DNA from 3 places in the Cupriavidus sp. a3 genome. Region 2 is predicted to be linked to each of the others. Evidence: predicted binding sites of a transcription regulator. Region 2 holds the regulator's gene; each other region holds the start of a gene.
What was found. Region 2 encodes HrcA, which represses chaperone genes, less so after heat shock. Its sites were predicted from a motif close to TTAGCACTCNNNNNNNNNGAGTGCTAA; they were not measured.
Positions count from the first base shown of each region.

Region 1: a site for HrcA is predicted at 1,693-1,719, ahead of groES (co-chaperone GroES). Genes of this name have one in related genera too.
Region 3: a site for HrcA is predicted at 5,386-5,412, ahead of rpoH (RNA polymerase sigma factor RpoH). Genes of this name have one in related genera too.

Region 1 is NZ_CP170643.1:3,915,874-3,926,016, forward strand. It holds gene groL (chaperonin GroEL) at 1-1,253, opposite strand, end outside; gene groES (co-chaperone GroES) at 1,299-1,589, opposite strand; partial or broken gene ACAD63_RS18715 (TorF family putative porin) at 2,017-2,640, opposite strand; gene kdpC (potassium-transporting ATPase subunit KdpC) at 2,710-3,333, opposite strand; gene kdpB (potassium-transporting ATPase subunit KdpB) at 3,361-5,436, opposite strand; gene kdpA (potassium-transporting ATPase subunit KdpA) at 5,683-7,503, opposite strand; gene kdpF (K(+)-transporting ATPase subunit F) at 7,503-7,592, opposite strand; gene ACAD63_RS18740 (hypothetical protein) at 7,592-7,756, opposite strand; gene ACAD63_RS18745 (hypothetical protein) at 8,320-8,670, shown strand; gene ACAD63_RS18750 (transglycosylase SLT domain-containing protein) at 8,904-10,143, shown strand, end outside.
Region 2 is NZ_CP170643.1:3,324,369-3,334,511, reverse strand. It holds gene ACAD63_RS16045 (hypothetical protein) at 1-185, opposite strand, end outside; gene recN (DNA repair protein RecN) at 276-2,048, opposite strand; gene ACAD63_RS16035 (NAD kinase) at 2,136-3,053, opposite strand; gene hrcA (heat-inducible transcriptional repressor HrcA) at 3,157-4,194, shown strand; gene hemH (ferrochelatase) at 4,298-5,413, shown strand; gene ACAD63_RS16020 (RNA-binding S4 domain-containing protein) at 5,410-5,805, shown strand; gene ACAD63_RS16015 (hypothetical protein) at 5,893-6,066, opposite strand; gene grpE (nucleotide exchange factor GrpE) at 6,340-6,894, shown strand; gene ACAD63_RS16005 (thioredoxin family protein) at 6,978-7,415, shown strand; gene ACAD63_RS16000 (phospholipase A) at 7,443-8,726, opposite strand; gene ACAD63_RS15995 (DUF1841 family protein) at 8,888-9,319, opposite strand; gene ACAD63_RS15990 (DMT family transporter) at 9,411-10,143, shown strand, end outside.
Region 3 is NZ_CP170643.1:4,287,897-4,298,039, forward strand. It holds gene ACAD63_RS20405 (CmpA/NrtA family ABC transporter substrate-binding protein) at 1-1,334, shown strand, start outside; gene ntrB (nitrate ABC transporter permease) at 1,391-2,314, shown strand; gene ACAD63_RS20415 (ABC transporter ATP-binding protein) at 2,333-3,136, shown strand; gene ybiB (DNA-binding protein YbiB) at 3,242-4,234, shown strand; gene ACAD63_RS20425 (pirin family protein) at 4,275-5,153, opposite strand; gene rpoH (RNA polymerase sigma factor RpoH) at 5,501-6,430, shown strand; gene ACAD63_RS20435 (SCO family protein) at 6,524-7,138, opposite strand; gene cyoE (heme o synthase) at 7,265-8,209, opposite strand; gene ACAD63_RS20445 (COX15/CtaA family protein) at 8,206-9,309, opposite strand; gene ACAD63_RS20450 (SCO family protein) at 9,320-9,988, opposite strand; gene ACAD63_RS20455 (SURF1 family protein) at 10,062-10,143, opposite strand, start outside.

The sequences.
Region 1 (10,143 bases), 590 kb from region 2:
GCCACACCGCCGCCGGGGACGATGCCTTCTTCCACCGCAGCGCGGGTGGCGTGCAGGGCGTCTTCCACGCGGGCCTTCTTTTCCTTCATTTCGACTTCGGTGGCAGCGCCAACCTTGATCACGGCAACACCGCCGGCCAGCTTGGCCACGCGCTCTTGCAGCTTTTCACGGTCGTAGTCCGAGGTCGCTTCTTCGATCTGGGCGCGGATTTGCTTCACGCGGCCTTCGATCGCAGCGGCGTCGCCGGCGCCATCGATGATGATGGTGTTTTCCTTGCCGATCTCGATGCGCTTGGCTTGGCCCAGGTCGTTCAGGGTAGCCTTTTCCAGCGTCAGGCCGATTTCTTCGGCGATGACGGTGCCGCCGGTCAGGATGGCGATGTCTTCCAGCATGGCCTTGCGGCGGTCGCCGAAGCCCGGGGCCTTGACGGCGGCGGTCTTCAGGATGCCACGGATGTTGTTGACCACCAGGGTCGCCAGGGCTTCGCCCTCGACGTCTTCAGCGATGATCAGCAGCGGGCGGCCAGCCTTGGCCACTTGCTCCAGCACCGGCAGCAGGTCGCGGATGTTCGAAACCTTCTTGTCGAACAGCAGCACGAACGGGCTGTCCAGCTGGACAACTTGCTTTTCCGGGTTGTTGATGAAGTACGGCGACAGGTAGCCGCGGTCGAACTGCATGCCTTCCACGACTTCCAGTTCGTCGGCCAGCGACTTGCCGTCTTCGACGGTGATCACGCCTTCCTTGCCGACCTTGTCCATGGCTTCGGCGATGCGCTCACCGATCGAGGTGTCGCTGTTGGCCGAGATGGCGCCAACCTGGGCGATTTCCTTGCTGGTGGTGGTGGGCTTGCTGACCTTCTTCAGCTCTTCCACGGCGGCGGCAACAGCCTTGTCGATGCCGCGCTTCAGGTCCATCGGGTTCATGCCGGCGGCAACGAACTTCATGCCTTCGCGCACGATCGACTGGGCCAGCACGGTAGCGGTGGTGGTACCGTCACCGGCGTTGTCGCTGGTCTTGGAAGCCACTTCCTTGACCATCTGGGCGCCCATGTTCTGCAGCTTGTCCTTCAGCTCGATTTCCTTGGCCACGGACACGCCGTCCTTGGTCACGGTCGGGCCGCCGAAGCTGCGCTCCAGCACCACATTGCGGCCCTTCGGGCCCAGGGTCACTTTAACGGCGTTGGCGAGGATGTTCACGCCTTCGACCATCTTGGCACGTGCGGCGTCGCCGAACACTACGTCTTTAGCTGCCATTCTTGAAATCTCCTGAAATCTGTACGGGTGGCGGTCAGTTGGTGATTACTTGTTCACCACGGCCATGATGTCTTCTTCGCGCATGACCAGCAGTTCCTGGCCTTCCACCTTCACGCCCTGGCCGGCATACTTGCCGAACAGCACGCGGTCGCCAACCTTGACGTCGAGGGCGATGTTGTTGCCCTTGTCATCCTTCTTGCCGGGACCGACTGCCAGCACTTCGCCTTGATCGGGCTTCTCGGCAGCGTTGTCGGGAATCACGATACCGGACGCGGTCTTGGTTTCGTTGTCCAGACGCTTCACGATCACGCGGTCGTGCAGAGGACGCAGGTTCATACGGACTCCTAGATACAAAAGTGAGTGTTTAATCACAATCGGCCGGCTACCGAGGCGACGGCCGTCTGATATTTTCAGGTGTCGCAAGGGGCACAGAATGCTGTTAGCACTCACCCCCGACGAGTGCTAATTATAGGGACGGGGTATGGCCATTTCAAGACAGCGGCCAAATGGGGGTTTTCCCGGACGGAGGGAATTTGAGGTGGGAGCGGCGGGAACGGCGTGTCTCAACAGTCCCGGGGGCAACGGGTGGCAAGCCTTCAGGCCGTCAGGTGCTTGTCCCGTGCCATGGAAAGCGGAGGGAGGACAGCCATGGCTTCCTCCAGCCTCTGAACCAGCGCGGAACTTGCCGGGCGCAACGGCAGGCGGTAGATCAGGCCGACGCATTAAATCGATATCAAGAACCGGCGGCGCCGGCAAGGCGCGCTCAGAACGTCTTGGTCAGGGAAGCCCATGCGGTGCCACGGCCCATGTAGCGGCCCTTGGCATTGGTGTACACCGCCTTGTCGGCATTGGTGTCGATGTAGGCCACAGCCAGCGCGAGTCCGTTGCCCAAGTCCTTGGTCAGGCCGAGCTTCCAGTCCACGTACGAGGCATTGGCGACCTGCACCTTCTGGTAACCCACGTGGGCGTTCAGCGTGAGGTCCCAGACATCAAGCGGCACGTTGGCGGTCAGGTCTGCATACCAGCTGTGCTTGCTGTCGGCGAAGCCAAATAGATTGGTCGGCGCGTACGAGTACTTGAGCGTCACGGGACCGTAGCCCAGGGCCGCGTACACCTCGGTGGTGTATGGGCGCGTGTAGCCGGCCGGATAGTCGCCCGGGTAGTAGTACTGCAGCACGCCGACATCGTAGGTCCAGTCGCCAGCGAACGTATTCTTGTAGCCCCCGTAGAAATCCATCTCGATCGGGGCCGACACCTCGGCATTGCTGTCGCCCAGCCAGCTGATGCTCGAGTTCCAGTTGCCGAGGTAGAAGCCGCTCGCATGGCTGTAGTCGAACCCGCCCTGGATCGCCGGCCGGCGGTTCGTCTGCATCAGCCCGCGGTAGCGGCAGCGTCGTTGCACACAGGCGGGACGGTCCCGCACGCAGCGGCATCGTCCCGCATCACCGGCACCGTGCTACTGCCGTGCCATGGCATCCAATGCAAGGTTCAGCTTCAGGACATTGACGCCTGGATCGCCCAGCACCGGCAGTAGCGGCGTGTCCGTGTTGGCGGCAACCAGTTGCTTCACCTGTTCAGTCGGTATCCCCCTGGCGCGCGCGACGCGCGCCACCTGGTATTCGGCGGCCGCAGGGCTGATGTGCGGGTCGAGCCCGCTGCCGGATGCCGTGACCAGGTCCACGGGCACCGGCGCCTGGTTGTCCGGATCCACGGCGCGCAGTGCGTCGAGGCGCGCGCGTGCGGCATCGGTCAACGCCGGGTTGGTAGGACCGAGGTTCGAACCGACCGAAGCCGCTGCGTTATACGGCATCGGCGCCGTGGCCGACAGCCGGCCCCAGAAGTACTTCGGGTCGGAGAACGGCTGGCCGATCAGTTCCGAGCCAAGCGTGCTGCCATCCTTCCCGATCAGCGAGCCGCCGGCCTGATGCGGGAACACGGCCCTGGCGATTGCCGTGATCACGCCGGGATACAGCAGGCCGGTCACCAGCGACAGGCCGACGAACACCACCAGCATTGGCCGCAACAGGCCGCCCTGCACCGGAGCCGGCAACGGCTGCCGGGATTGCACTTGCGTATTCATGAATGCTCCGAATCGTTGGAGAGAAAATCAGACCCAGCCGAACAGGGCCAGGATCATGTCGATCAGCTTGATGCCGGCAAACGGCACCAGGATGCCGCCAACACCGTAGATCAGCAGGTTGCGGCGCAGCAGTACCGCGGCGCCGAGCGGCCGGTAGACCACGCCCTTGAGCGCCAGCGGAATCAGCACGCCGATGATCAGCGCGTTGAAGATCACCGCCGACATGATGGCCGACGCCGGCGTGGCCAGCCCCATCACATTAAGCAGGTTGAGCTGCGGATACGTGGTGGCAAACGCCGCGGGAATGATCGCGAAATACTTGGCAATGTCGTTGGCCACGCTGAAGGTCGTCAGCGAGCCGCGCGTCATCAGCATCTGCTTGCCGATCTCGACGATCTCGATCAGCTTGGTCGGGTTGCTGTCCAGGTCCACCATGTTGCCGGCTTCCTTGGCCGCCTGCGTGCCGCTGTTCATCGCCACGGCCACGTCGGCCTGGGCGAGTGCGGGAGCGTCGTTGGTGCCGTCGCCGGTCATCGCGACGAGCCGCCCTTCGGCCTGGTACTGGCGGATCAGCTTGAGCTTGGCCTCCGGCGTGGCTTCGGCCAGGAAGTCGTCGACGCCTGCTTCCGCCGCGATCGAAGCCGCGGTCAGCCGGTTGTCGCCGGTGATCATCATGGTCTTGATGCCCATTTTGCGCAGCTCGCCGAAGCGCTCGCGGATGCCGGTCTTGACGATGTCCTTCAGTTCGATCACGCCCAGCACGCGCACCGAATCGCCGTTGGCGTCGGCAACCACCAGCGGCGTGCTGCCGGCGCGCGCAACCTCGTCGACCGCCTGCAACACCGCGTCTGGGAACTTGCCGGCGCGTTCCGTGACATACCGGCGCACGGCATCGGCGGCGCCCTTGCGCACGTGGCGTTCGCCGCCGCCGTCGCGCAGGTCCACGCCGCTCATGCGCGTCTGCGCGCTGAATGGCACGAATTCCGGCTTCAGGCTTGCCATCGCCGGCGCGGCCAGCCCGGGCAGCTGGCGTGCCAGTGTGATGATGCTGCGCCCTTCCGGCGTTTCGTCGGCCAGCGACGACAGCCACGCCGCTTCCGCGAGCTGCAATGGCGATACGCCGGGCGCCGGGATAAAGCGCGAGGCCTGGCGGTTGCCATGGGTGATGGTGCCGGTCTTGTCGAGCAGCAGTACGTCCACGTCGCCGGCGGCTTCCACCGCGCGGCCCGAAGTGGCGATCACGTTCGCTTCCATCATCCGGCTCATGCCGGCCACGCCGATCGCGGAAAGCAGCCCGCCGATCGTGGTCGGGATCAGGCACACCAGCAGCGCCACCAGCACGGTGATCGTCACCGGCCCGCCCGCCTTGGCCACCAGCACGCTGTAGAGCGAGAACGGCTGCAGCGTGGCCGTGGCCAGCAGCAGGACAACGGTCAACCCGACCAGCAGGATCGTCAGGGCCAGCTCGTTCGGCGTCTTCTGCCGCTTGGCGCCCTCGACCATCGTGATCATGCGGTCGATGAAGCTTTCGCCCGGATTGGTCGTGATGCGCACCACGATCCAGTCGGACAGCACGCGCGTACCTCCGGTCACCGACGAAAAGTCGCCGCCAGACTCGCGGATCACCGGCGCCGATTCGCCGGTGATGGCGCTTTCGTCGACCGAGGCCACGCCGTCGATCACTTCGCCGTCGCCGGGGATCATCTCGCCAGCCTCGACCAGCACTACATCGCCGCGTCGAAGCGCGGTCGCGGGGCGCGCTTCGGTGGCGCTTCCGCGTTTGCCGTCCTTCAGCACGCGTGCGGTCACCGTGGTCTTCAGCCCACGCAGCGCCTCGGCCTGTTGCTTGCTGCGGCCCTCGGCAAGCGCCTCGGCAAAGTTCGCGAACAGCACCGTGAACCACAGCCACACCGATACCGCCAGGATGAAGCCGGCGGATTCGCCGACCGCTGCCGGCGCCGCCAGTGCCTTCAGGAACAGGATGGTCGTCAGGATGCTGCCGGCGTAGACCACGAACATCACCGGGTTGCGCAACTGGTCGCGCGGCGACAGCTTGCTGAAGGCCGCGATCAGCGCGGGCTTCACCAGCTCCGGCGCGAACATGCTGCGCGCGGGCAGGCGATGATAGTGGGAACCGTGTTGCCGGTCTGACACCGGTGCGCTCTTCACCTGGGGCGTGTTGGAGGACGATGCGCCGGTCCTGTTGGCGCTGCCCTTGGCCACTGGGGCCGTCGATTCATGTTGCATGGTTTCTCCGCAATCCGCTAGAGACAGCGGCACCTGCATTGGCCGGGCCATGCAGGGGCCGAACTGGTGGCAATGCTCGCTATGTCTTCGTCAGTGATCGATCTACTTGGCTGCCGTTGCCGTCACCGCGCCCTGCAGTCGCTCGGCGACTGGACCCAGCGCCAGCGCCGGGACATAGGTCAGCGCGCCGACCAGCAGTACCGTGCCCACCAGCAGCACGACAAACAGCGGGCCGTGCGTCGGCATGGTGCCGCCGCTGGGCGGGATACGCTTCTTGGCCGCCAGCGAGCCGGCCAGCGCCAGGACGGGGATGATGATCCAGAACCTGCCGAACCACATCGCCGCGGCCAGCAGCGTGTTGTAGAACGGCGTGTTGGCGGAGAGGCCCGCAAAGGCGCTGCCGTTGTTGTTGGCCGCCGACGAGAGCGCGTACAGGATCTCCGAGAAGCCGTGCGTGCCGGGGTTGAACACACCCGCGCGTCCCGCCTCGGCCATCACCGCCACCGACGTGCCGAGCAGCACCAGCAGCGGCGTGACCAGGATCGCCACGGCCACCATCTTCATCTCATAGGTTTCGATCTTCTTGCCGAGATACTCCGGCGTGCGGCCGATCATCAGCCCGGCGATGAACACCGCCAGCACGGCGTAGACCAGCATGCCGTACAGGCCCGAGCCAACGCCGCCGAACACGACTTCGCCCAGTTGCATCAGCAGCATTGGCACCAGCCCGCCGATGGCGGTGAAGGAGTCATGCATGGCATTGACCGCGCCGCAGGATGCCGCGGTCGTGATGGTGGCGAACAAGGCCGAGGCAGCGATGCCGAAGCGTGTTTCCTTGCCTTCCATATTGCCGCCGGCCTGCAACAGCGAACTGGCATGGTCGAGCGGCAGACCCGACAACGCGGGATTGGCCATCTGCTCTGAGATCGCCGCAACGCAAGCCATCGCCACGAAGAGGACCGTCATGGAGCCCAGCACGGCCACGCCCTGCCGCCTGTCCCCAACCATCTCGCCGAAGGTGAAGCACAGTGCCGCCGGGATCAGGAAGATCGCCAGCATCTCGATGAGGTTGGCCAGGGCATTCGGGTTCTCGAACGGATGCGCCGAGTTGGCATTGAAGAAGCCGCCGCCGTTGGTGCCGAGCATCTTGATGGCTTCCTGCGAGGCCACCGGACCCATTGCCAACGTCTGCTTGTCGGTCTTCAGGTCTTCCGTCACCGGCATGCCTTGCGCATCGAGCACCGGCTGCCCGGCCGCGTCGACCTTCGGCTGGCTGTATTCGACTGGCGTGACCAGGCTCACTTCCTTGTAGGCATCGAAGTTCTGGATCACGCCCTGGCTGACCAGCGCCAGCGCGATCACCGTCGCGATCGGCGCCAGCACGTACAGCGTGACCCGGGTCATGTCGACCCAGAAATTGCCGATGGTGGCGGCGCTCTGGCGCGCAAAGCCGCGAATCAGCGCGAACACCACGGCGATGCCGGTGGCCGCGGACAGGAAGTTCTGCACGGTGAGCGCGAGCATCTGCGCCAGGTAGCCCATGGTCGACTCGCCGGCATAGCCTTGCCAGTTCGTATTGCTGACAAAGCTGATGGCCGTGTTGAAGGCCGAGTCCGGCGTGACCGCGCCAAAACCTTGCGGGTTCAGCGGCAGCATGCCTTGCACGCGCTGCAGCGCATAGACTGCCACCACCCCAAGCAGGTTGAACGCCAGGACGGCGATGGTGTACTGCTTCCACCCCATCCCGGACTCGGCACGCACGCCGCCCAGGCGATACACCAGCCGTTCCAGCGGACGGCCCCAGGCGGTCAGCGAATAATTGCCGTCCTCGACAGCGCGCCGGATATAGCGTCCGAGAAAAGGCGCGCATGCCAGCAGGACGGCGAGATAGAGGACCAGCAGGCCCACGAATTGGGAGGACATCAGAATTTCTCCGGCCGGAACAACGCAATGAGGAGGTAGACAAAAATGGCAACGGCCAGTGCGCCGCTCAACAGATCCGTCCAGCTCATCACAGCCCCCTGTCCGTTGCGCTGTTCTTGCCCAGCACCTGGTGGTGCGAGCCGGCATGTTCGCCGCCCGCGGAAGACTTCGGTGCAAGCACAGCGCAAAGCCCCAGCAGGGCCGCGCTCAGCACTGCAAAGCAGATCAATACGATCAAGTAGATCCCGTCCATGACAAAGCACCTTTGAATGGTTTCGGCTTGCAGCTTAGCGACGGGGTCGTAAAAACCGGGTAGAAAGGTGACGGGTGTGTGTAAAGAACGCATAAAGATTCGTTCGGCCGCGATGGCAACGAGATCGCCCGGCACGCCTACCGTGCCCTAGCGTTGTGCTCGGACTCGATGCACGGGACCAACCCCGGTTGTTTGCGGACCTTGGCGCGCTTGCCGCCCGCTCACTGCTGGCGGCGGCCCTTGCGCCCGCCGCCGCCGCGGTCTCGCCCAGTCGCACCATCAATTCGACGAACACGCGCAGGTGCAGCGGCTTGTCGGCATCGCGCGGCGCTGCAAAGTGGCGTCCGGCGCTCTCCATCCGGCGTTTGTTGCGGCCAGGCATCAACGCGGCCGTGTAGGAGTAACGCCGGCTCCGCATCAGCGCGCGCCCGACAGCGCAATACGGCCCCGCTGCCTAGACTGAGGGCTACCGCTGCACTGCCGCCACGGTGGCGACGCGCGGTCCCAGCCGCGCCGGGCCCCTCCACTGCCGGCGCGTCCGACAACAACTCTGGAGGTTTTCCATGGATCCGAAACAGCCCGCTCGCCTTCCCAAGATCGTCGGCGCGATTGCCGCCGGCCTGGCAGGCCTCAGCTGTGCCACCGTTTTCGCCCAGACCACGGCCGCGCCCGCGGCACCCCCGGCCGGCGCGCAAGGCGTGCCGCCCGGCATGACCCAGATCGAGCCGCCCAAGGACCCGCTGGTCGAGCGCCGCGAGGCACGCAAGCGCGCCTCCGACGAATACAAGGCGAAGAAGAAGGCCGCCAAGGGCGAGTACAAGGAAGAAGTCGGCGAGGCCAAGCAGGAGCGCAAGGTCGAGAACAAGGCCGCGGACGCCGCGGCCCGCCAGGAAATGGCAGCGCCCAAGCAATAGCGCGATCACGCAAGCCGCGAATGAGATCGATGGCCGGCGCAAGCCGGCCATCTTCTTTCCTGTCTCAACGCGTTCCTACTACTCTGCCCATGTCTGCGCTTCCTGCAGGCTGCGTACTGCCTCCCCGCTCTCGAGTCGCGCGCTTGCAAGTCCACGCTTGCAAGTCCATATTCCGCGCCTAGACTCCATATGGGCAAACCGCGCGCTTGCTTGCGCGGCTTGCAATCCCCGCCATGTCCGCTGTCCGCCCTTCCCGCTGGTTGGCAGGCCTGCTTGTGTCCGGCCTGATGGGCGCGTTCAGCCTTTGCGGACCTGCTGCCGTAGCCCAGCAAAAACCGCCATCGCAAAATCCGCCAGCCGCTGCGTCGGCCCCTGCCGCTACCGCTGCGACAGGCCAGGCAGCTCCCGCGAAGCCGCGCGGACTGAGCCTTGCCAACAAACCCCGTACCGGCGACTTCGACGTGATGCTCAAGAGCCGCGTCATCCGCGTACTGGTGCCATACAGCCGCACGCTTTACTTCAGCGACAAGGGCCGCGAGCGCGGGCTGACCGCGGAGCTGGTGCGTGACTTCGAGCGCTATCTGAACAAGAAGTACGCCGACCAGCTCGGCAAGCGCCCGCTGACCATCATCATCATCCCGACCACGCGCGACCGGCTGCTGCCCGACCTGATGGCGGGGCTTGGCGATATCGCCGCCGGCAACCTGACCGAAACCGAGAGCAGGCTGAAGCAGGTGGATTTCACCGCGCCGCGCGACCGCAAGCCGGTGCGCGAGCTGGTGGTCACCGGGCCGAAGGCGCCGCCGTTGCAGCGCCTCGACGACCTCGCGGGAAAGACCGTGCACGTGCGGCGCGCCAGCAGCTACTTTGAAAGCCTGACCGTGCTGAACGACGGCCTGCGCCACGCCGGCAAGGCGCCGATAAAACTGGTTATGCTGCCCGATGCGCTCGAAGACGAGGACGCGCTCGAGATGCTCAACGCGGGCGTGCTGCAGATCCTGGTGGTCGATGACTGGAAGGCCGCGATGTGGGCGCAGATCCTGCCGAACATCAAGGTGCGCGAAGACCTGGCCGTGCGCGAAGGCGGCTATACCGGCTGGGCCTTCCGCAAGAACAGCCCGCAGCTGCGGCAGGCGATCGAAGACTTCTACGTCAATTTCGTCAAGAAACAGGGCGGTGCGGAGTACCGGCTCAAGCAGACCATGCTGCGCATCAAGCAGATCAAGAACAACACCGACGATGCGGAGTACAAGCGCTTCCAGCAGACCATCGCCTTCTTCGAGAAGTACGGCAAGGACTATGGCTTCGACCCGCTGATGCTGGCCGCGCAGGGCTTCCAGGAATCACAGCTGAATCAGGAGGCGCGCAGCCATGTCGGCGCGGTCGGCATCATGCAGATCATGCCGGCCACCGGCAAGGAGCTGAATGTCGGCAATATCCGCATGGCCGAGGCCAACGTCCACGCCGGCGCCA
Region 2 (10,143 bases):
AACTTGACCATGATGTCGCCCACCGCGCGGTCGTCGGTGATGCTTCCCGGCGGCGGGGCGTAAGGCCCCGACTGGGCCTTGCAGCCAGACAATGCCAGCAGTGCGGCCGTGGCCGCTGTGGCCAGGGCCAGGACGGCGCGCAAGGGGCGGTGGCGGCGGCCTGCCGGCGGCGCGTGGCGGGTCATGGTGAGGCTCCTGTGAAAGTTGGTTCGGGTGCGCCGATGCAAGCGCGATGTGGGGGCGACGCGGGCGATGTGGGCGACGATGCCGGGGCATCAGCCGGCGGCGCGGCGGCCGCGCCGGCTTTCCTTGGCCGTGCCGCGCACCGGGGCGCCGGCCTGGGCTTCGGCGCCTTGCGCCAGCATCTCTTCGGCATGCTGCAACGTGGTCGCGGTGACGGTTGCGCCGCCCAGCATGCGCGCGGTCTCGACCACGCGCCCGGCCGGGTCGAGCACGCGGATGCGTGAGCGCGTAACCGAGCGCGTAACCGAGCGCGTGACCGAGCCATCACCGCCATCGGTGGTTTCCTTGCTGACCAGCAGGTGCGTGCCGGCCTGCGCGGCGACCTGCGGCAGGTGGGTCACGCACAGCACCTGGCGCGCGCGGCCCAGTTCCTGCAGGCGCCGGCCGACGACTTCGGCGACGGCGCCGCCGATGCCGGTGTCGACTTCGTCGAAGATCAGCGTCGGCGTGGGCGAAGCCTCGCTGGTAATCACCGAGATCGCCAGGCTGATGCGCGCCAGTTCGCCGCCGGACGCGACCCGAGCCAGCGGCCGCGCGCTGACGCCGGCATGGCCGGCCACCAGGAACTCGACCTGCTCCAGGCCGTAGCTCTGGCCGTCTTCCAGCGTGTTCAGCGCGGCGACAAAGCTGCCGCCCGCCATCGACAGGCCCTGCATGGCCTCGGTGACCGCGGCCGACAGCGCCTGCGCCGCTTGCGAGCGCGCATGGCTGAGGTGCTGCGCCAGCGTCAGGTAGGCGGCCTTGGCGGCGGCTTCGCGCGCCATCACCTTGTTCAGGTCCTGCGCGGCCTGCAGGTCGTCGAGCTGCTGGCGGCGCGCCAGCAGCTCATCGGGCAACTGCTCGGGAGGCAGGCGGTACTTGCGCGCGGTGGCGTGCAGCGCCTGCATGCGTTCCTCGACGGCCTGCAGCCGTTCGGGATCCAGCTCGAGCCGGTCGACGTAGCGGGTCAGCGAATGCGCGGCTTCCTCGGCCTGCACCTGGGCCGGCTCGAGCGCGGCCAGCACGTCGCGCAGCGCCGGGTCGACGTCGGCCAGCTGCTGCAGCCGGTGCACGATGGTGTTCAACGCCGATAGCACCGAGCCGTCGGCTTCGGACAGCGCCTCCAGCGCCGCGCGGCTGCCGTCGATCAGGCCGGCGGCATGCGACAGGCGGTTGTACTCGGCCTGGATCTCTTCCCATTCGCCCGGCTGCGGGTTGAGCTTGTCGAGCTCGCCGACCTGCCACTCCAGCCGTTCGCGCTCGAGCTGCATCTCGCGCGACTGGTGCTCGACCGCCTCGCGCTGGCGCACGCAGGCGCGCCACGCGCGCCAGGCCTCGGCCACCGCGCCGGCCTGCTGGGTCAGCCCGGCGTGGGCGTCGAACAGCAGGCGCTGCGCGTCCGGGCGCAGCAGCAGCTGGTGCGCGTGCTGCCCGTGGATGTCGACCAGCTGGTCGCCCACTTCGCGCAGCTGCGCCAGCGTGGCCGCGGCGCCGTTGATAAAGGCCTTGCTGCGGCCGCCGGCATCGACCGTACGCCGCAGCAGCACCGCGCCGGCGCCGTCATCGTCTTCGGCATTGAGCTCGCGCTCGGCCAGCCAGGCGTCGAGCGCCGGGTGGGTCGTGAAGGTGGCGCTGATGCTGGCGCGTGCGGCGCCTTCGCGCACGATGCCGGCGTCGGCCCGCTCGCCCAGCACCAGGGCCAGGGCGTCGATCAGGATCGACTTGCCGGCGCCGGTCTCGCCGGTAAAGACGGTGAAGCCAGGGGTGAAATCGAGGTCGAGCGTGTCGACGATGACGAAATCGCGGATGGACAGGCTGCGCAGCATCGTGGCGGATCGTGGCGAAAGTGAGATCGGTCCGGAAAGTCGGGCTGGCGTAGGATCGGGGTGGCTAGCTCGGGCTCTGGGGGCGGCTCAGAGGCGGTTGTCTTCGGACGGGTATTCGTGCCAGTGCAGCTTCTTGCGCAGCGTGGCGTAGTAGTTGTAGCCCACCGGGTGCAGCAGGTTGATGCTCTTCTCCGAGCGCCGCACCACGATGCGGTCGCCGGGCAGCAGAGAGGTCAGCGACTGCATGTCGAAATTGACGCTGGCGTCGCGCGCGCTGGCCACTTCGATGGTGACCTCGGCATCGTGCGGCAGCACGATCGGGCGGTTCGACAGCGCGTGCGGGGCGATCGGCACCAGCACCACGCCCGACAGCGTCGGGTGCAGGATCGGGCCGCCGGCGGACAGCGCGTAGGCGGTCGAGCCGGTCGCGGTCGACACGATCAGGCCGTCCGAACGCTGGTTGTACATAAAGTTGCCGTCAACGGACACCGCCAGCTCGACCATGCCGGAAATGCCTGAGCGGTTCACCACCACGTCGTTCAGCGCCAGCGCCGAAAAAATGACGCTGTCGTCGCGCACCACGCGGGATTCGAGCAGCAGCCGGTTCTCGGCCTCGTAGCGGCCGTCGAGCATGTCGGGCAGCACCGTGTGCACGTCTTCCAGCGCGATGTCGGTCATGAAGCCGAGCCGCCCGTGGTTGACCCCGATCAGTGGCACGTCGTACCCGGCCAGCTGGCGGGCAATGCCCAGCAGCGTGCCGTCGCCGCCCAGCACCACCGCCACGTCGGCGTGCTGGCCGATTTCCTCGGCCGACAGGGCAGGGTAGGCGGTCAGCCCGGTGGCCAGCGCGGTCTCGCGCTCGAACACCACATCCTGGCCGTTGCGCAGGATATAAGAGGCGATTTCCTCCAGCGGTCCTTCGATGCCGGCAGTCGAGTAGCGGCCCACCAGGGCGACGGTGTTGAACGAAGTGCGCAAGGCGCTGGCTCTCGGGGGGGCGGACATGCCGGGATTAGACCATACCGCCGCTGCCGTTGCCAGCAGGCGCCGGCGCCGTAACCCAGGCGGGGCGCCAGAAGGTCTAAAACTTGCGTAAAATCGGGGCATCATGGATGAACGTTCCAAAACGCTGCTCAAGACCCTGATCGAGCGCTACATCGCCGAAGGCCAGCCGGTCGGGTCCCGCACCCTGTCGAAATTCTCGGGGCTGGACCTGTCACCCGCGACCATTCGCAATGTGATGTCCGACCTGGAGGAAATGGGCTTTATCGCCAGCCCGCACACGTCGGCCGGCCGCATCCCGACGCCGCGCGGGTACCGGCTGTTCGTCGATTCCATGCTGACGGCCAAGCCGCTGGAGCGCAACACCGAACTGGCCGAGCTGACCGGCCAGATCCAGGGCCAGCTCGGCGCCCAGCAGCTGGGTCCGCAGCGCATGATCACGGCGGCAGCGCGCACGCTGTCCAACCTGTCGCACTTCGCCGGCGTGGTGATGACGCCCCGGCGCGCGCAGGCGTTCCGGCAGATCGAATTCATGCGCCTGTCCGACAAGCGCATCCTGCTGATCATCGTCAGCCCCGAGGGCGACGTGCAGAACCGGATCATCCAGACCGAGCTGTCGTATACCCCGGCCCAACTGATCGAGGCCGCCAACTACTTCAACTCGCACTACACCGGCATGAGCTTCGACGCCGTGCGCAGCCACCTGCGCGTCGAGCTGCAGGACCTGCGCCGCGACATGTCGCAGCTGATGCAGGCGGCGGTCGAGGCCGGCAGCGTGGCCGACGACGAGGAAGACGACCACGTCTATATCAGCGGCGAACGCAAGCTGCTCGAAGTGGAAGACCTGTCTTCCAGCATGGACAAGCTGCGCCGGCTGTTCGACGTGTTCGAGCACAAGACCAGCCTGCTGCAGCTGCTCGATGTCTCCAGCCACGCCCAGGGCGTGCAGATCTTCATCGGCGGCGAGAGCCAGCTGGTGCCGCTGGAAGACATGGCGGTCATCACCGCGCCGTACGAGGTCGACGGGCAGATCGTCGGCACCCTCGGCGTGATCGGCCCGACACGCATGGCATACGAGCGCGTGATCCCGATCGTAGACATCACCGCGCGGCTGCTGTCCAGCGCGCTGAGCCAGAACCAGTGACGCGGCTGGCCGGTCTGACAAGCTGCCCCATTCCTACCGAGCGCCACCTGCGCTGGCGCGCCGCCATGGCGCGTTGCCGGCCGCGCGCCAACCCGGAAGCGACATGACGTTTTCACCCGAACCGGTTTACCAGCACGGGCAGGCGCCGCGCACGGCGATCCTGCTGGTCAACCTGGGTACCCCCGATGCGCCCACGCCCAGGGCGGTGGGGCGCTACCTGAAGGAATTCCTGTCCGACCCGCGCGTGGTCGAGATCCCGCGTGCCGCCTGGCTGCCGCTGCTGCATGGCGTGATCCTGCCGCTGCGTTCGCGAGCGTCGGCGTTGAAGTACGAGTCGATCTGGCTGCGCGAGGCGCATATGACCGGCTCGCCGCTGCTGGTCTACAGCGAGCGCCAGGCCCATGCGCTGCAGCGGCTGCTGAACCAGAACGGCCACGAGGTGACGGTGGCGTGCGCCATGCGCTACGGCAACCCGTCGATCGCCTCGGTGATGGAAGCGCTGCGCCGCCAGGGCTGCGAGCAGGTGCTGGTGCTGCCGATGTATCCGCAGTACTCCGGCACCACTACCGCCACCGCCTTCGACGAAGTGTTCCGCGTGCTGGGACAATGGCGCAACCAGCCCGAGCTGCGGCTGGTCAAACATTTCCATGACCATCCCGCTTATATCTCGGCGCTACACCAGCAGGTCGGGGCCTACTGGTCACGGCACGGCATGCCCGATTTTGCGCACGGCGACAAGCTGATCCTGTCGTTCCACGGCGTGCCGCGGCGCACGCTCGAGCTGGGCGACCCGTATCACTGCGAGTGCCTGAAGACCGGCCGGCTGTTGGGCGACGCGCTGGGCTTGCAGCCGGGGCAATATCAGGTGACGTTCCAGTCTCGTTTTGGCAAGGCGGAGTGGCTGCAGCCGTACACGGCCCCGACGCTGGCGGAGCTGGGCAAGGTTGGCGCCGGCCGGGTCGATGTGTTCTGCCCGGGTTTCCCGGCGGACTGCATCGAGACGCTCGAGGAAATCGCGATGGAAGGGCAGACCGAGTTCAAGGTCGCGGGCGGCAAGGATTTCCACTTTATTCCTTGCATGAACGACGCGGCGCCGTGGGTGGCGGCGATGGCGGAGATTGCCCTGCAGCACCTGCAGGGATGGCCGCTCAACACGCCGCACCCGCATGAGCTGGAAGCGCGTCGCTCGCGTGCGCAGACCCGGGGAGCCGCAGCATGAACGTGGATTTTGAAGCGGATGCGCGCCAGCGCATCGACAAATGGCTATGGTGCGCGCGCTTCTTCAAGACGCGCTCGCTTGCGGCCGAGGCGGTGGAGCGGGGCAAGGTGACCGTCAACGGCCAACTGGTCAAGAACTCGCGTGAAGTGCGGCCCGGCGACAAGGTCGCGCTCGAAGCGCACCAGCAGCGCTGGGAACTGCAGGTGAAGGGCATTGCCCCGGCGCGCGGACCGGCACCGGTGGCGCAGACGCTGTATGAAGAGAGTGCCGACAGCCAGGCACGCCGGCAGGCCGAGGCCGAGCGGCGCCGCCTGCAGCCGGAGCCCGCCGCGCAGTTGCAGGGGCGCCCGACCAAGCGCGACCGCCGCCGCATCGATGACTTCCGGCACTGAGGCTGGCAGGAACGACACGCGGCGGCGCCGGCACAATGCCGGGGCCGCCGCGGTGCGAGCGTGTGTGCCGGAAAGTTGCGCTGGCGCTTATTCCTGCGAGACTTCCTGGCTGATGATAGGAACGATGTAGTGCTTGAACACCGCCTTGCCACTGCCATACTCGGTATCGCGCGGCGAGAAGGCGTCGGACAGGCAGATAAAGGCGGTCATGACCGCCAGGGCGGCCACGAGGCAGAGCGTCACGACTGGCAGCTTATGCATGGCCAACCTTTCGGAAGAGGCACAAAAATGAACCATCTCCAGGCCCCCGGCATTTTTGTCATTTTTCGTAAGAGAATGTTAGTGAGTGCAGTGCAGCAAGGCAATAAGGCGTCAATTGCATAACTCACGCCTTTGTAACCGCTTGTTTCCGCGTCTCGCCGGCGCCACTCTTGAAATCCGGCGCGACGCCACCAATTGCCCGCTAAACACGCCGATTGACCCACCGCGGCCGTACCCACGGACGGCCGCGCCAATGCATTGATACGGATCGACATGGAAGAACAGAAGCAGACGCCATCCAACCCGACGCCCAACGACGAAGCCAGCGCCCCTGCCGCGCAGGAGACCGCCGCGCCGGAGGCTGCCGCCGTGGAGGATGTGGCGGCCCAGCTGGCCGCCCTGGAAGCCAAGGCGCGTGAACACTACGACCTGTACATGCGCGCGGTCGCCGAGGGCGAAAACATCCGCCGCCGGGCGCAGGAAGACGTTGCCAAGGCCCACAAATTCGCCATCGAGAACTTCGCCGACAACCTGCTGCCGGTGATGGACAGCCTGCAGGCCGCGCTGGCTGACGGTTCCGGCGATATTGCCAAGCTGCGCGAAGGCGTCGAACTGACTGCGCGCCAGCTGGCAGCCGCGTTCGAGCGCGGCAAGATCGTGGAACTGAACCCGGTCGGGGAGAAGTTCGACCCGCACCGCCACCAGGCCATTTCGATGGTGCCGGCCGACCAGGAACCCAACACCGTCGTCACCGTGCTGCAGCGCGGCTATACCATTGCCGACCGCGTGCTGCGCCCGGCGCTGGTGACGGTGGCGGCACCGAAGTAAGCCGGACTGCTTAGCGGCTGAGGCTGCGCCCGGTGCCGTCCAGGCCCGGGCGTTTTGCTTTCTTGCCTTTGCGGGAGCGAATCATGTCAAGCGAATCGCCGGCCGGCGCACCATCCGCGGACCAGGCCGCGGCCCCCCACCTCGACCATCGCGCCTTCGAGGCCTTCGGCATGCGCGAGGTCGACGACGCCAGCATCGACGCCGCGATCGCGCAGGCCGGCGATGCGCTGGTGTGCGTGTTCTTCTGGGGCGTGGATTGCTTCAATTGCGAGATGGCAAAGAAAGCCATGCTCGCCAATCCCGAGCCGGTCCGGGCGCTGGGCCTGCACTGGCTGCATGCCAACGTCTATGAACAACCCGCGCTGGGCAAGCGCTTCGGCCTGCACGGCATCCCGGTGTTCATGTTCTTCCAGAACGGCAAGAAGCTCGGCCGTGCCACCGGCTGGCATGGCCACGGCCAGTTTGCCGCCGCGGTCGCCAATGCCCGGCTGAAGGCGGGCGGCAAGCCGCTGGCGGGGTGAACCGGCCAGCCAGGCGGCATCAGGCCTTCAGCGCGACAGCGCGTAGCCGATGCGGAACTGCCAGGGCAGCTTGTGGTTGTAGTCGAGCAGGCTTTCGCCATAGCCGACGAAGTAACCCGCCATCAGGTAACCCGCGGTACCCGGCAGCAGCCGCGCCAGCGGATAGGTGACCTGCGCATCGACGCTGCCGTACCACTTGCGCGTGCCCTTGCGCAGCGTGGCGGAAAACTCCCATGAATCCGGGCGCCCATACGCGATGCCCAGGTCCATATAGCCGCGGTAGTGGGCGATGTCAGGGTTGTCGCCCTTTTCCACGTAGGCATAGAGCTTGGGCGCGACGCGCCAGTGCCAGTCGTTCTGGTCGCCGATGTAGAACGTCGGCTTGACGAACACGGTGTTGATGCTGCGCGACTCGTCGCCGCTGCGGCCGTTGGACTCGTGCTCCACGCCGGCCGCCAGCGACAGCCGGCTGATGGCCCGGTTGCGCACGCCGGTATCCGACAGGTAGTAAAACAGGCTCGGCCGGTAGTTGGTGTCGCGGAACGGCTTGGACTGCTCAGACAGGTCCCATAGCGAGAACTGGGTGAAGCCGAGGTAGAGGTTGTCGAACAGGCTCTTCGATGCCGGATCCTCGCCCTCGAAGATCCGGTACTTGAAGCTGAACTGGAACTTCGCATTGGCGCCATCGTGCGCGCCGACGATGAAGTACATCGGGTCGTAGAACGACAGGCGCGCGCTGTCGCGCAGGTCCGCGGGCGCCGGGGCGGTGGCGCTTGCGCTGGTCACCGGCGTGATCGGAACCGGGACCGTCTCCGCGGCTTCGCCAGCGGCCCCGGCCGTAGCGGCTACCGCGGGCGGGGCGGCGGTGGTGGCCTCGCCCGGCTGCGGCAGCCGGTTCAGAGTGACCACCACCGGCGCGGCGTCGATGCCGGTCGCATCCAGCCGCACCTGGCCGCGCAGCTGCGGCGGCAGGGTCGCGCTGTAGCGGATGGCGCGGTGCTCGCCGCGGCGCAGGTTGACCACGGGCGGCGCGGAGACCTCCCGCCACAGTACGAGGCGTACCGGCGCCTGCATTTCGCTCGACGCGGTCACTTCCAGCGTATCGGGGATCCGGTAACGGCGCGTCGCGCCGTCGGCGCTGACCACCAGCGTCAGCGTCAGGGGCTGGTTGCCGTCGATCACGCGTGGCGGCTGCAGCAGCGCCACGCCGGCGTGGGCGGCCAGAGGAAAAGCCAGCGCCAGTGACAGGCAAAGGGGGGCGACGGCGCGGCTGGCAGGCGCCAGCCGGCGGGGCAGGGTCAATCGGGACATGATGCTGGGCACCGCGGGCGCGGCTGGAACGGCGCGCTGCGGCATCGGGAAATTTCGGAACCCGCAAAGCCTACCACGCGATAGAAAGCGGGTTGTGACGAAATGTACGCAACCGTTGCAGACGGCTAGCAGGCTGCCAGCAACCGGCTAGCGTGGCGGGCTCAGCGCATCGCGCGCCGGCGCACGCTGTCGACGTATTGTTCGCCGTCCGGCGGCAGGCCGCTGCGCTGTGCCTGCCACAGCATCTCGCCCAGGCATTCCATCACTTGGTGCTGGGCTTCGTGCGGCGAATCGAGTCGGCGTACAAGCGCCTCATAAGCCTCGCGAATGCCGCGTGGCTGGTCGACGGAAACCTGTTCCGAGATCGACAGGTGCATCGCCAGGTGCAGGAACGGGTTGGTCTGGCCTTGCTCGGGGGTGTAGTCCTGCGTCAGCGCGCCTTCGGTGTCGCGCAGCAGGTCGTGGTACTCGGGATGCTCGCCGATCCAGTCGACGGCAATGACTTCCAGCGGCGTCAGCACGCTGCCCGCGATCTGCTTCTGCCAGGCTTCGCAGAAGAAACGGCGGACTTCTTCTCGTGAGGGATTAAACATGGTGGCGCCATTGTAAACGAGGGGCGCGGCGAGCGCTGGCGCGCCGGCGGCGCCAAGTAGAATGCGGGATCGCCGACTTCCCGCCATCTTCATGACCGCCTCCGCCACCGCCCACGAACAGGCCCGCGCCAAGCTCACCGGGGTGCTGCTGATTGCGGTGTCGGCCAGCGCCTTCGGCGCCATGGCGATCTTTGCGCGCTTTGCCTATGCGGCCGGTGCCGACGTCTATGGCCTGCTGCTCGTACGTTTCGTGCTGGCGGCGGGGGCGCTGGCGTGGGTGATGCGCACGCGCGGCATCGGCCTGCCGCCGTGGCGGCGCGTGCTGGCGCTGGCGGCGATGGGCGGCATTGGCTATGTGGGCCAGTCGTTCTGCTTTTTCAGTGCGCTGAACCATGCGCAGGCCAGCCTGGTGGCGCTGCTGCTGTACCTGTACCCGCTGTTTGTGACGATCCTGGCCGCGGTGTTCCTGAAAGAGCGGCTGACCACGGCGGCCGTGATCGCGCTGGTGCTGTGCTCGGTGGGGGCCGGGCTGACGGTCGGCGGCGGCGAGGGTTCGCCGCTGGGCATCGCGCTGGGGCTGGCGGCGGCGGTGATCTATTCCGTCTACATCATCGTCGGCGCGCGCGTGACCGCCGGTGTCAACCCGATCGCCACCACCACGGTGATCTGCAGCGCGGCCGCGCTGGTCTACGGTGCGGTCGGGCTGCTGCGCCTTGGCGCGGGCGTGCCGCCGCAGTTCCCGGCGAGCGCCGGCGGCTGGCTGGCGCTGGCGGCGATTGCGCTGCTGTCGACGGTGCTGGCGATCCTGACCTTCTTCGCCGGGC
Region 3 (10,143 bases), 960 kb from region 2:
CTCGCCTCAGGATTGCCAAGCCGCTGCACGCGGCGGTGAACGCCTCCGAAGCCGCCTCGGCGGCCGCAGCCGACGCGGTGCCGGCCAGCAGCGGCCGCCGCCGCGCGCTGGCGACCATCGCCGGCGCCAGCGTGATGACGCTGGTCGATCCGCTGGTGCGCGCCGGGGCGTGGGCGGCGGGCTCCGACGCCCCCGAGAAGACCGACGTGCGCATCGGCTTCATCCCGCTGACCGACTGCGCCTCGGTGGTGATGGCGTCCACGCTCGGCCTCGACAAGAAGTACGGGATCAAGATCACGCCGACCAAGGAAGCCTCGTGGGCCGGCGTGCGCGACAAGCTGGTCAACGGCGAGCTCGACGCCGCGCACGTGCTGTACGGCCTGATCTACGGCGTGCAGCTCGGCATCGGCGGCCCCAGGAAAGACATGGCGGTCCTGATGAACCTGAACTACAACGGCCAGGCCATCACGCTGTCGTCCAAGCTGGCCGAGAAAGGCGTGCGCGACGGTGCCAGCCTGAAGGCGCTGATGATGAAGGAAAAGCGCGACTACACCTTCGCGCAGACCTTCCCCACCGGCACGCACGCGATGTGGCTGTACTACTGGCTCGCGGCCAACGGCATCAACCCGATGCAGGACGCCAAGGCCATCACCGTGCCGCCGCCGCAGATGGTGGCCAACATGCGCGTGGGCAACATGGACGGCTTCTGCGTGGGCGAGCCCTGGGGCGCGCGCGCCATCGCCGACAAGATCGGCTTTACCGCCGAGACCACCCAGTCGATCTGGAAGAACCATCCGGAGAAGACGCTCGGCACCACCGCGGAATTCGTGCAGAAGTACCCCAACACCGCGCGCGCGATGGTGGCTGCGGTGCTGGAAGCGTCCAAGTTCATCGACGCTTCGGCCTCGAACCGCCGCAAGACCGCCGAGACCATCGCCGCCAAGTCCTACGTCAACACCGACATGGACATCATCCTGGACCGCATGCTTGGCCGCTACAGCAACGGCCTGGGCAAGACCTGGGACGATCCCGATGCCATGAAGTTCTACCAGGACGGCAGCGCCAACTACCCGTTCCTGTCCGATGGCATGTGGTTCCTGACCCAGCACAAGCGCTGGGGCCTGCTCAAGGAGCACCCCGACTACCTGGCCGTGGCGAAGCAGGTCAACCGCATCGACATCTTCAGGCAGGCCGCCACCGCGGCGCAGGTGCCGCTGCCCAAGGGCGACTTCCGTACCGCAAAGCTGATCGACGGCGTGGTCTGGGATGCCACCAAGGACCCGAAGGCGTATGCCGACGGCTTCAAGATCAAGGCCGGCGCGCAGAACGCTTGACCACAGGCCGCCACCACCCCACCGATCCGCAGCGCCCCTGGATAAAGGAGCCCGATGTGAATGCCATCGCCCACACCGCGCCTGAAGGCGCCAATGCTGCCAATGTCGCCGCCACCGACACCGACATCAAGGAACGCGCACGGCGGCGCGAGCTGGAAATCGCCGCGCAGGAACGGCGCGCACAACGCCACGCACAACGCCAAGACCTGCTCGGCGCGCTGGTGCTCAAGGCCGTGCCGCCGATCCTGGGCTTTGCCGTGTTCGTGATGGCCTGGCACGGCATCGCCACACTGATCCCGGCGATTCCGACGCCGGGTGCAACGTGGAACGCGGCGGTGCCGCTGTTCTCCGACCCGTTCTACCGCAACGGCCCCAACGATCAGGGCATCGGCTGGAATGTGCTGGCGTCGCTGGCGCGCGTGGCCGCGGGCTTCGGCCTGGCCGCCGTGATCGGCATTCCGGCGGGCTTCCTGATCGGGCGCTTTGCATTCCTGAACGCGATGGCGTCGCCCGTGATCAGCCTGCTGCGGCCGGTCTCGCCGCTGGCGTGGCTGCCGATCGGGCTGCTGCTGTTCAAGGCTGCCAACCCGGCGGCGATCTGGGCCATCTTCATCTGCTCGATCTGGCCGATGGTGATCAACACCGCGGTAGGCGTCACGCGCGTGCCGCAGGACTACCTGAACGTGGCGCGCGTGCTTGACCTGTCGGAATGGAAGGTGTTCACGCGGGTGCTGTTTCCCGCGGTGCTGCCCTACATGCTGACCGGCGTGCGGCTGTCGATCGGCACGGCGTGGCTGGTGATCGTCGCGGCCGAGATGCTGACCGGCGGCACCGGCATCGGCTTCTGGCTGTGGGACGAGTGGAACAACCTGAAGGTCGAGCACATCGTGATCGCGATCTTCGTGATCGGCATCATCGGACTGATGCTCGAGCATGCATTGCTGGCACTGGCACGGCGCTTCAGCTACGGCGCCAACTAAAAGCGAGGGAGAGACGCCATGGACAAGTTCGTCAGCATCGAGAACGTCGGACAGACCTTCAAGACGCGCAAAGGGCCGTTCGTCGCCCTGCGCGACATCAACCTTCAGATCGCCGAGGGCGAGTTCATTACGCTGATCGGCCACTCCGGCTGTGGCAAGTCCACGCTGCTGAACCTGATCGCGGGGCTGGCCACGCCGACCACCGGCGCGCTGATCTGCGCCGGGCGCGAGATCGCCGGACCCGGGCCGGAGCGCGCCGTGGTGTTCCAGAACCATTCGCTGCTGCCGTGGCTGACCTGCTTCGAGAACGTCTACCTGGGCGTGGAGCGTGTGTTCGGTGCCAGCGAAGGCAAGGCTGAACTGAAGACGCGCACGCACGAGACGCTGGCACTCGTGGGCCTGACGCACGCCGAGGGCAAGTATCCGCACGAGATCTCCGGCGGCATGAAGCAGCGCGTCGGCATTGCCCGCGCGCTGGCGATGGCGCCCAAGGTGCTGCTGATGGACGAACCCTTCGGCGCGCTCGATGCCCTGACCCGCGCACACCTGCAGGACGAACTGATCAAGATCGTGGCGCGCACGCGCAGCACGGTGGTGATGGTCACGCACGATGTCGACGAGGCCGTGCTGCTCGCCGACCGCATCGTGATGATGACCAACGGCCCGGCCGCCACCATCGGCGAGATCCTCAGGGTGGACCTGCCGCGCCCGCGCGACCGCGTGGCGCTGGCCGACGACAAGGACTACCACGCCTGCCGTACCGCGGTGCTGGACTTTCTCTACCGCAAGCAGCGCAATCCCGCGCTCCAGGAAGCAGCCTGAGCGTGCTCCCCGCCGTCGCGCTCGTCCGTGGCAACGGGCGGCGATGGGCGCGACGGCGCTGCTCCGCTATCATGAACCCAGAACAGACTCCTCCCCCAAGCCGCCATGACCACGCCAGCCAACCCGTTTTCCGCCGCCCGCTATATCAAGGAAGTCGGCCGTGGCGTCAACGGCGCGCGCGCGCTGCCGCGCGACGACGCCAAGACCCTGTTCGACGCGATGCTGGCTGGGCGCGTGTCCGACCTGGAGCTGGGCGCGATCCTGATGGCCTACCGCATCAAGGGCGAGGCCCCGCACGAACTGGCCGGCATGCTCGAGGCCGCCCATGCGCACTGCCAGCCGCTGCCCGCGCCGCCCGAGCGCCAGGTGGTAGTGATCCCCAGCTACAACGGCGCACGCAAGCAGCCGAACCTGGTGCCGCTGCTGGCGCTGCTGCTGGCTCGCGACGGCATCCCCGTACTGGTGCACGGGACGCGCGTCTTCAATGACCGCATCACCAGCATGACCCTGTTCGAGGCGCTGGGCATTCCCCTGTGCGCCAGCACGGCCGAAGCCTCGGCACGGCTGCGCGAGACCGGCGGCGACGGCCCGCTGGCGGTGCTGCCGGTCGATGTGCTGTCGCCGGGCCTGTCGCAGCTGCTGGAGCGGCGCACCGTGATCGGCTTGCGCAACTCGTCGCATACCGTGGCCAAGATGCTGCAGCCGGTGGGCGAGCACGCGCCGGCTGAAGGCTTGCGGCTGTATAGCTATACCCACCCGGAATACCGCGAGACGCTGACCGACTATTTCTCTCACGAGCCGGCCAACGTGCTGCTGGCACGCGGCACCGAAGGCGAAGTGGTGGCCGATGCGCGCCGCAGCGGCCGCATCGACTGGCTGCATGAAGGGCACCAGCAGACGCTGGTCGATCCCTCCGGCGGATCGCTGGCCGAAGTGCCGGATCTGCCGCCCGGCAATGATGCCGGCCTGACCGCGGCATGGATCCGGCGCGTGCTCGATGGCGCCGTGCCGGTGCCGGCGCCAATCGCCACGCAGGTCGAAGCCATCCGCGAGTGCCTGAAGCTCGGCACCCGCGTCACCTGGGCCAGTCCGGTCTAAACGCGCGGTCTGAGCGCGGTCTGAGCCCGGACCGCCCGGTTCAGGGCTTGCGCGCCGGCAGCGGGATGCGCTCGCGCTCGTCGCCCGGCACGCGCGGAAACTGGTCGTCCTCCCAGCGTCTGGCAGCGGACTCGATGGCTTCCTTGCTGCTGGCCACGAAATTCCAGTAGATGAAGCGGCGGCCGTCGGTCGGGTCGCCTCCCAGCAGCATCACGCGCGAAGGCGCCGTCGCCATCAGCAGCGCCGGCTGCCCGGGCGTCAGCACCACCATGTGCTCGGCCGGCAGCGGCTCGCCGTCCAGCGACACCGCGCCGTCCACCGGGTAGATGCCGCGCTCGGCATGGTCGGCGGGGATCTCCACGCTCGCGCCCGCATCCAGCTCGATCGCCACGTACAGGGTGCGGCTGAAGACCTTGACCGGCGAAGTCTTGCCGAAGGCATCGCCGGCGATCACCACCATGCGCACCCCCGGCCGCTCGATGCGCGGCAGCGTTGCAGCGGGATGGTGGAAGAAGGACGGTTCGTCGGTCTCGTGCGACTGCGGCAATGCCACCCATGTCTGGATGCCGTGCAGGCGCGCGCCGTCGGCGCGCGCGGAATCGGGCGAGCGCTCCGAATGGACGATGCCGTGGCCGGCAGTCATCCAGTTGACGTCGCCCGGCCGGATCGCCTGCTCGCTGCCGAGACTGTCGCGGTGAATGATCTCGCCTTCGAACAGGTATGTGACGGTCGCCAGCCCGATATGCGGATGCGGGCGCACATCGGCACCCTCGCCCGGCGGCATCTGCACCGGCCCCATATGGTCGAAGAAGATAAATGGCCCGACCGTCTGGGTCGCAGCGGCCGGCAGCAGGCGGCGCACGGTGAAATCGCCCAGGTCGCGCACATGCGGTTTCAACAAGTGTTCGATAGCAGACATAGCTCCTCCGGAGTATGAGAGATCGGCAAGCGTGCCAGCTTGCCGCCGCTTGCGTCGAGTGTAGCCGCTGGCGCAACAAATCATTCCACTGGCATGCAGAACCGGCGGGCACACATTCGCTCTAACACGAGTGTACCCAGCCACGAGTATCCCCGAAGCCGCTTCATAGCGTTATTGCTATTCTATGCGGTGAGTCAATCGACGGGAACTATCAAGACCGTTGGGACTCCAATTAGCACTCACCCGGATGGAGTGCTAAGATGTGTTGCAGTGCCGCCGCCGTTCCCACAAGGACGTGCGGGACATGACCCGGCAACCCAACCGCCGGATGCGAAAGGAGCGATTGAGTGAACGCAGTCTTGTCTGCCGAACAAACCCTGACGACTAGCCGTCTGCCGACGGCGCCCCGTAGCGGGAGCAGCTTTGCGCTGACCTTCCCGGCGACCGTGGGCAATCTCGACAGCTATATCCAGGCTGTCCACCGAATTCCGTTGCTGACCGCGGAGGAAGAGCAGCGCCTGGCGCGCGATCTCCGCGATAACGATTCCGTCGATGCCGCCCGCCAGCTGGTGATGTCCCACCTGCGACTGGTGGTGTCGATCGCCCGCCAGTACCTGGGCTATGGCCTGCCGCACGCCGACCTGATCCAGGAAGGCAATATCGGCCTGATGAAGGCCGTGAAGCGCTTCGATCCCGAGCAGGGCGTACGCCTGGTCTCGTATGCGATGCACTGGATCAAGGCCGAGATCCACGAGTACGTGCTGAAGAACTGGCGCATGGTCAAGGTGGCAACCACCAAGGCCCAGCGCAAGCTGTTCTTCAACCTGCGCAGCCACAAGCAGGGTTCGCACACGTTCACGCCGGAGCAGGTCGAGGCCGTGGCGCGCGAGCTGAACGTGAAGCCGGAAGAAGTAATGGAGATGGAAACCCGCCTGTCGGGCGGCGACCTCGCGCTGGAAGGCCAGGTCGACGACGGCGAAGAGGAATTCGCCCCCATCGCCTACCTGGCTGACAACCACAACGAACCCACGCGCGTGCTGGAAGCCAAGCGCCAGGACCGCATGCAGGTCGAAGGCCTGGAAGAAGCGCTGGGCCGGCTGGACGAGCGCAGCCGCCGGATCATCGAGGCGCGCTGGCTGAACGTGGCCGACGACGGCTCGGGCGGCGCCACGCTGCATGAGCTGGCCGCCGAGTTCGGCGTCTCGGCGGAGCGCATCCGCCAGATCGAAGCCGCGGCGATGAAGAAGATGAAAGGGGCGCTGCAGGCATTTGCCTGATGCCGGGCACCCATGCAAAAAGCCGGTCCAAGTGGACCGGCTTTTTTTTGCCTGCGATCGCAGCGGTGCGACGTTATGCCGCACCGTCAGGCGTCAGGAAAGCAGCTGCTTCAGGTCGTGCGCGATCGGCTCCGGCCCCTGGCCGTGGCGGATGAACAGCCGCAGCCGGCCTTCCGGATCGAATACATAGCTGCCCGCCGAGTGATCCACCGTGTAGTTGTTGGGCGAGCTGCCCGGCACCTTGGCGTAGAACACCTTGAAGTCCTTGGCCAGCTTCTGCAGCGCGGCGTCGTCGGCCGGGCGCAGGCCCAGGAAGCGCGGGTCGAATGCTGGGACGTACTGCGCCAGCAGCGCCTGCGTGTCGCGCTCCGGATCGACCGTGACGAACAGCACCTGGACGCGGTCGGCATCGGGGCCCAGCTGCTCCATCACCGCCTTGAGCTCGGCCATGGTGGTCGGGCATACGTCGGGGCAATGGGTGTAGCCGAAGAACATCACCACCGCCTTGCCCTTGAAGTCGGCAATGGTGCGGACTTTGCCATTGTGGTCGGGCAGCGAGAAATCCTTGCCGAAATCCGCCGCGCCGCTGATATCGACATTGCGGAACGACGCCTTCTGCTGGCCGCAGGCTGCCAGCGCCAGCGCGAGCGCGGCAACCAGGGAAAAGCGGCGGAAGGCTGAGAACAGGCCGGAAGCGGGTCTGGGCATGCGCGAAAGCTTGTGTGGAACGATCAGCAATGGAAAGGTCGGCGAAAGCACCCAGTATCGCCGATGGCGCCGCCGCGCTGCGCCGGCCGCGACAAGATGACGCAGCCCGCAGCGTGGCAAGGCCGGTCAGACCTGCGGCACGAACTTGAAGTAATGGTCGACCAGCAGCGCCGCGAACAGCAGCGACAGGTACAGGATCGAGAAGCGGAAGGTGCGCTGCGCCAGCTCGTCCGAGTAATTGCGGTACATCTTCCAGGCATAGGCCAGGAAGCCGCCGCCCAGCGCCAGCGCGGCCACCAGGTAGATGTAGCCGCTCATGCCGTAGACGAACGGCAGCAGCGTCGCCGCGATCATGATCAGCGTGTACAGCAGGATATGCAGCAGCGTGTAGCGCTCGCCGTGGGTGACCGGCAGCATCGGCAGGCCCGACTTGGCATAGTCGGCGCGCCGGTACAGCGCCAGCGCCCAGAAGTGCGGCGGCGTCCACGTAAAGATGATCAGCACCAGGAACCAGGCCTCGGCCGGCACTTCGCCGGCGACGGCGGCCCAGCCCAGCGCCGGCGGCATAGCGCCGGACAGCCCGCCGATGACGATGTTCTGCGGCGTGGCCGGCTTGAGCAGGATGGTGTAGACCACCGCATAGCCCAGGAAGGTGGCGAAGGTCAGCCACATCGTCAGGTCGTTGGCGAACTCGTGCAGCATCCACATGCCAGCGCCGCCAAGGATGGCGGAGAACACCAGCGTCTGCGGGGTGGTGATCTCGCCGGTGGCGGACGGGCGCCAGGCGGTGCGGCGCATCAGCGCATCGATCTTCTGCTCGACCAGGCAATTGATGGCAAAGGCGGCGCCGGCAAGCAGCCAGATGCCTGCGGCACCGCCGATCAGCACGCGCCACGGCACCATGCCGGGCGTGGCCAGGAACATGCCGATGATGGCGCAGAAGACTGCCAGCTGCGTCACGCGCGGCTTGGTCAGGGCGGCATATTGCCGGGCCAGGTGCCGTATCCGGCTCAGCTTGCCCAGTGAATGAGGGTGTGTAGCGGTAACCACGGAAGGGGTCTTGTCTTTCATGTGGCGCGGGCGGCGTTCGGCATGGCTTTGGGGGCGCCGGCGGCCCGGGTCGCGAGCCCTATATTGTAGTGGAGGCGGACCAGCAGCAGCAGGAGCACCGCCGCGCCGCCGTTGTGGGCGACCGCCGCCACCAGGGGCCAGTCGAACACGATATTGGACATCCCGGTGGCCAGTTGCAGCACCAGCATGCCGAGCAGCCAGCCTGCCTGCCGGTGCAGCCCGTCGAGCCGGCGCGCACGCAAGCCGAACCACGCCAGGTAGCCCAGCACCACGAATGCAAAGCCCCGGTGCACCCAGTGGATCGCAACCAGCGCAGCGTGCGGGATGTAGTCGCCAGCGGCCGTCATGCCAAGCTGGCGCCACAGCGTGAAGCCGTGCCGGAAGTCCATCTCGGGCACCAGCTGGCCGTTGCACAGCGGGAAATCCGTGCAGGCGAGCACCGCGTAGTTGGTGCTGACCCAGCCGCCCAGGAAAATCTGGATCACCAGCAACAACAGGCCGATGCGAACCGGCCAGTGCAGCCGCGCCGCCTCGGGTACGACCGGGTGCGGCGGGTCGCTGCGCGAGCCCAGCTGGATCAGCGCGGCCAGCAGTGCCATGCCCAGCATCAGGTGCGTGACCACGATGATCGGCTGCAGCTTCATGGTCACGGTGAACGCGCCGAATGCGCCCTGCACGCACACCAGCACCAGCACGCCGGTGGCGAACCATGGCGATTGCTTCAGCTCGCGGCGCTTGACCCATGCCAGCACCATCAGCGCGATGATCAGCACGCCCACCGCCATGGCGAAGTAGCGATGGATCATCTCGATCCACGCCTTCATCAGCGTCACCGGACCGCTGGGCAGCGCGGTCTCGGCCGCCCGGATCGGCTCCATCGCGGCATGCGGGTTGGAGTGTCCATAGCAGCCCGGCCAGTCCGGGCAGCCCAGGCCGGAGTCGGTCAGCCGCGTGAAGCTGCCGAACATGATCAGGTCCAGCGTCAGGAAGGCGGTGATCCAGACCAGCTTGCGGTATTTGTTGCGATCGCCCTTGACCAGCACGTAGCTGAGCGGCAGCAGTGCGATCAGGACGCCGATGACGGCCAGTTGCAGCAGCATGCCCTTCCCCTTAACCGATGCGCGAGACCTTGAGCAGCTTCTTCAGGTCGCCGCTCAGCTTCTTGGGGTCCGGATCCTGCGGGAAGCGCATCATCAGGTTGCCGAGCGGATCCACCAGGAAGATGGTGTCCTCGGCACGCTTGCCCGGCTCGGCCGGCAGCCATTGCTGCGCCACCTGGTGGTCGATGCGCAGGAAGCGCACGCCGGCGTAGGGCTCGTTGTAGGCGGTGCTCAGGCGCTCGTCGATCTTGCCGTCATCGGTGATCAGCCACACCGGCACGATGCGCTCGCGGTCCTGGCCTTGCCCGGCGCGGATCTGGCGGATGGTGAAGAGCTTCTTTGCGCAGGCCTCGTCGCACGCGGACGGATCCGCCGTCACCAGCAGCCACTTGCCGCGGTACTGCTCCAGCGGCACGGCGTTGCCTTGCTCGTCGGTGACGCGCACCGGCGGCATCGGCCGTTGTGGATCGACCAGCGCGCCGTAGTTGGTGGCGCCGCCCCTGGGCTTGATGACGTAGTAGGTGAAATAGGAGGCGATCACCGGCGAGGCGCACACCAGCAACAGCATCAGCATCTGCAGGCGGCCACGGCGCGTGCGCGCGTCGATGCGGGGATCCTGCGGCGAGGCCGACATCGCGGGAGGCCCGACGGGTGCCGGGGCGGAGTCTTGCTGTGACATGGGAGTACGTCTGTCCTTTTTCATCTGCAGTCAGGCCCGTCCGGGAACCTGCCCCGGTCGTGCTGCCATCCGTTCATGCGTTGTTGCGGGCCGCGGACGATACCGCGCGCCGGCGCGTGCGCCAGCCCAGCACCGCCACCAATACCACCGTCAGC